One region of the Microbacterium sp. dk485 genome, then DNA from elsewhere that is predicted to be linked to it. Evidence: predicted binding sites of a transcription regulator. Region 1 holds the regulator's gene; the other holds the start of a gene.

The links. Region 1 encodes LexA, which represses DNA repair genes until DNA is damaged. Its sites were predicted from a motif close to TCGAACANNTGTTCGA; they were not measured.
Region 2: a site for LexA is predicted at 1,109-1,124, ahead of E4V99_RS05700 (Rv2578c family radical SAM protein). Genes of this name have one in related genera too.

The regions. Positions count from the first base shown of each region.
Region 1 covers NZ_SPQW01000001.1:26,763-28,960, reverse strand. Annotated here, with positions in the region: gene E4V99_RS00155 (prolyl oligopeptidase family serine peptidase) at 1-601, opposite strand, end outside; gene lexA (transcriptional repressor LexA) at 667-1,347, opposite strand; gene E4V99_RS00145 (LysM peptidoglycan-binding domain-containing protein) at 1,601-1,951, shown strand; gene E4V99_RS00140 (histidinol-phosphate transaminase) at 1,980-2,198, shown strand, end outside.
Region 2 covers NZ_SPQW01000001.1:1,225,789-1,227,986, forward strand. Annotated here, with positions in the region: gene E4V99_RS05695 (M15 family metallopeptidase) at 1-1,058, opposite strand, end outside; gene E4V99_RS05700 (Rv2578c family radical SAM protein) at 1,165-2,198, shown strand, end outside.

The DNA of each region.
Region 1 (2,198 bases):
CGCGGTCCCACGGCATGTCCGGATGGTTCCACGCGATCCACGCCAGCTGCGTCCCGTCGGGCGACAGGGTCGGCTGCGCGACGAAGTCGCTGCCCGCGACGAGACTGCGCACCGCTGCGTCATCGGCGGCGGCGGAGCCGTCGAGGGGGATCGTCACGATGTCGCGCAGCGGCGTGCGCGCGTCGCCGTCGCTCTCGCGCACCGCCAGCAGGATGCCGGCCTGGATGCGCAGCCCGCCGTAGCGCACGCCGTCGCGCGGTGGCGTGAGCGGCCGGGGCGCTGCGCCGGGGCGCAGCGACCACACGCGGCCGTCGCTCTTCTCGACGTACGTCAGTTCACCGGCGTCAGTGACCGCCCACGCGCCGCCGCCGTACTCGTGCACGCGCGAGCGCGCGTTGCCGGGGGCGGGCAGGACGTCCGAGACGGTGCCGTCGGTCCGGCGTCGTCGGACGGTCGTCCGGCCGCCCTCCTCCGGCACGGTCTGCCCCCACCAGATCTCGTCGCCCACGAGACGCGCCCCGTCGATGCGGGGCGATGCCGTCGCGACGGCGTCGGCGGACAGCGGGGACGGCCAGGATCCGAAGGGCAGGGGAGTCGGCATCCCGTCAGCCTAGGCGCCGCCCACGGTCCTCGGGATGCGTGTGCGGGCGCGCTCGCGCACGGCGATCAGACGGCGCGCAGCACCGCCACGACGCGACCGAGGACGACGGCGTCGTCGCCGAGGATCGGCTCGAAGGCGGAGTTGCGGGGGAGCAACCACGTGTGACCGTCGCGACGGCGGAAGGTCTTCACGGTCGCCTCGCCGTCGAGCATGGCCGCGACGATCTCGCCGTTCTCCGCCGTGGCCTGCGAACGCACGACGACCCAGTCGCCGTCGCAGATCGCCGCATCGATCATGGAATCGCCGGAGACCTTCAGCATGAACAGGTCGCCCTTGCCGACGAGCTGGCGGGGGAGGGGGAAGATCTCCTCCACGTGCTGATCGGCGGTGATGGGGACTCCCGCCGCGATGCGTCCGACGAGCGGCACGAGAGCCGCGTCGCCGAGGGCCGGCGCGGTGTCGGCGGGATTCTCGGCGGCGGTGCCGGGGAGGTCGATCAGCACTTCCATCGCGCGCGTCTTGCCCGGGTCGCGGCGGAGGTAGCCGCTGAGTTCGAGCTGGTTGAGCTGGTGGGTGACGCTGGAGAGCGACTTCAAGCCGACGGCGTCGCCGATCTCCCGCATGCTCGGCGGGTAGCCGTGCCGTGCGATCGAACGCTGGATCACCTCGAGGATCGCCAGCTGCTTGTCACTGAGGCTCTTCCGCCGGCGTGTCTGCGGCTTGTCGCGAGCGGTCGCGTCGGTCATTCTCGTGCTCCCTCCCGTGCCCGCCTTGGCACCGGTCTTCGAATGTCGGAGGTCCGTGATGGTCTTCCGTTGTCGAAACCGTATCCGGTATCGGGCTGCGGATCACGCTGCACCACGCGTGTCGCGTTCGATCCGTGTCCGACATCGGAACGATTGACATCCCCACAGTATCGAAGATAGATTCGGAATACAGGTTCGCATCCGGCCCTCCCGGCCGAGGGTCGGGTGCGAACCTTCCGCCAGAGGAGGAGCCATGGCCACCATCGCGAGCGTCGCCCCCACCACCCGTCTGCGTCTGACGGCCCGCGGCCGTCGGCTGCTGGCCGGCCTGGCCGCGCTGCCCGCCGCCATCGCCATCGCCCTCGCCGTGCTCGGCGGTGGCGCAGCTCTCGCCTCGGCCGAGGGCGGCGCGCCGGCCGGCACCTTCACCGAGATCACGGTCATGTCGGGGGAGTCGCTGTGGTCGATCGCACAGGATCTCGCCCCCCACGCCGACCCGCGGGACGTCGTCGAGGACATCGCGCGTCTGAACGTGCTGGAATCCTCGACGGTCTCGGCCGGTCAGCGCCTGGCCATCCCGGTGGAGTACGCGCCGCAGTCATAGCCGGCCGCCTCGCCGTAGCATGGGAGGAATGACGACCCGGTTGGACGATCTCCCGCTCCGCGACGATCTGCGCGGCCTCGTGCCGTACGGCGCACCGCAGGCGCCGCTGCCCATCGCCCTGAACGTCAACGAGAACACCCACCCGGTGCCCCAGGAGGTCGCCGACGACATCCTGGACTCGGTGGCCCGGGCGCTGCGGGACATCAACCGGTACCCCGACCGCGAGTTCACCGCGCTGCGGGAGGCT
Region 2 (2,198 bases), 1.2 Mb from region 1:
GCGTAGCCGGGGGCCGGAGGCAGGCCGAAGAACTCCTCGAGGGTGGTCCACCCGCCCTCGTGGTACGTGCGCGCGAGGTCGGGTCCGATGTACCGGAGGTGCCAGGGCTCGGGCATGTATCCGGTCACATCCGTCCGGCCCTCGACGTACCGCACGATCCAGCCGTACTCCCACGCGTGCTCGGCGATCCACCGCCCCTGTGGGGAGCCGGCGAGGTCGTCGATCGTCGCGCACGAGCCGTCGCACGGGACGACATCCGCCGTGAGGCCGGACTGGTGCTCGCTGAAGCCCGGCCGCGCGCTGACGAGGTCGGCGCCCTCCACGCCGCGGTCGGCGGCGTGCCCCCCGTAGGTGCTGCGCTGCGTCGCGTACGAGCGGTACGCGCTCTCCACGGCGATCTCGCCCGCACCGGCGCCGGCCGCCGCCTGGACGAGCGCGCTCAGGGCGGATGCCGCATCCTCTCGCAGCGCGGTGTCGGCGAGGGTGCGCACGCCCTCGGGCGCGCGCAGCGGGTTCGGCTCGACGTCGATGGGGACGTAGGGGCGCTGCTTGTTGATGACCACCCACACGCGGGCCGGATCGTCCAGCCGGATGCACGGCGCCGTCCCGGTCGCCACCGCGGAGCGGAACAGCTCGGGACCCCCGGCGGCCGCGATCGCCGCGGCGTCGTCGCCGGCTGCCACGGCGGCGGCGAGTGCGGGGTCCTCGCACAGCGTCCCACCTCCGGTCGTGCCGCCGGTCGGCGCGGGCGACATCACGGGCGTGGGAAGCCCTTCGGCCGGGATGGGCTGGATGAGCGCCTCCACCGTCTCCTGCGGGGCCGCGCTCGACGGCGCCGCCGCCGGTTCGGCCAGGGCCGGGGCGGTGAGGGCGGCGCCGGTCGCCGCGGCGGCGCCCGTTGCGAGCAGGAGGGCTCCGGAGAGCGCCACGACGACGCGCATCCCGGGTCGCCGGCGGCGTGCGTGCTGCGCAGGCGCCGTCACGCGGGTGCGGGCACTCCGCTGCGCGGCCTCGCGAAGCGCGCGGCGCGTCAGGGTGTGCGGGTCGGGTGCCGTCACGCTCCCATTGTCCCCCAGGCCGCCTCGCGCGTCAGCGCACGGCCGACGCTTCGAATCTCTGTGCGACCGTCTTGACAGAGATTCGTACGTCTGTTCCCATGGAACGATGAGGTGGCAAGGGCAGCAGCTGGGAGTCGACGACCCGTCCGCTCTCCCGGGCATGGAGCGGATGGACGGCCTCGTCCGCTCGGTCACGACACCGGAGTTCGCCGGCATGACCTTCCACGAAGTGCTGTGCAAGACGGCGCTGAACCGCGTGCCCGGCGCATCCGCCATGCCGTTCGACTGGACGGTGAATCCGTACCGCGGATGCAGCCACGCCTGCACGTACTGCTTCGCCCGCGGGACCCACGAGTACCTCGATCTGGACGCCGGCAGCGATTTCGACTCTCAGATCGTGGTCAAGGTCAACGTCGCCGACGTGCTGCGCACCGAGCTGCGGCGCGGCTCGTGGACGCGAGACCCGGTGATGCTCGGCACCAACACCGACCCGTACCAGCGCGCCGAGGGGCGCTATCGGATCATGCCGCAGATCGCATCGGCGCTGACCGAGTCGGGCACGCCGTTCTCGATCCTCACCAAAGGTTCGCTGCTGCGGCGCGATCTGCCGCTGCTCACGGATGCGGCGGCGTCGGTGCGCGTCTCGCTGGCCATGTCGATCGCGGTGTTCGACGATGTGCTGCAGAAGTCGATGGAACCGGGGACGCCGACCGCGCAGGCACGCCTGGACACCGTGAAGGCGGCCACCGAGGCGGGATTCCGGGTGACTGTCTTCCTCATGCCGGTCCTGCCCCATCTCACCGACTCGGTCGCGGCGCTCGACGACGCGCTGCGTCGCATCCGCGAAGCCGGAGCCGACCGCGTCGTATACGGCGCGCTGCATCTGCGCCCGGGCGTGAAACCGTGGTTCTTCGCATGGCTGGAGCGGGAGCATCCGGAGCTCGTCTCCTCGTACCGCGGCCTGTATCCCGGGGTCTCGTCGCAGGCACCGAAGGGGTACCGGAAGTGGCTCGCCACCCGGGTGCGGCCGTTGCTGCGGCTGCATCGCCTGGACGGGCGCGATGAGGACGACCATCCGCGCGGCCGGCCCGTGCCAGGCCTCGCCGATCGCGCCCTGCGCCCGGTCGAGGGCGATCCGGG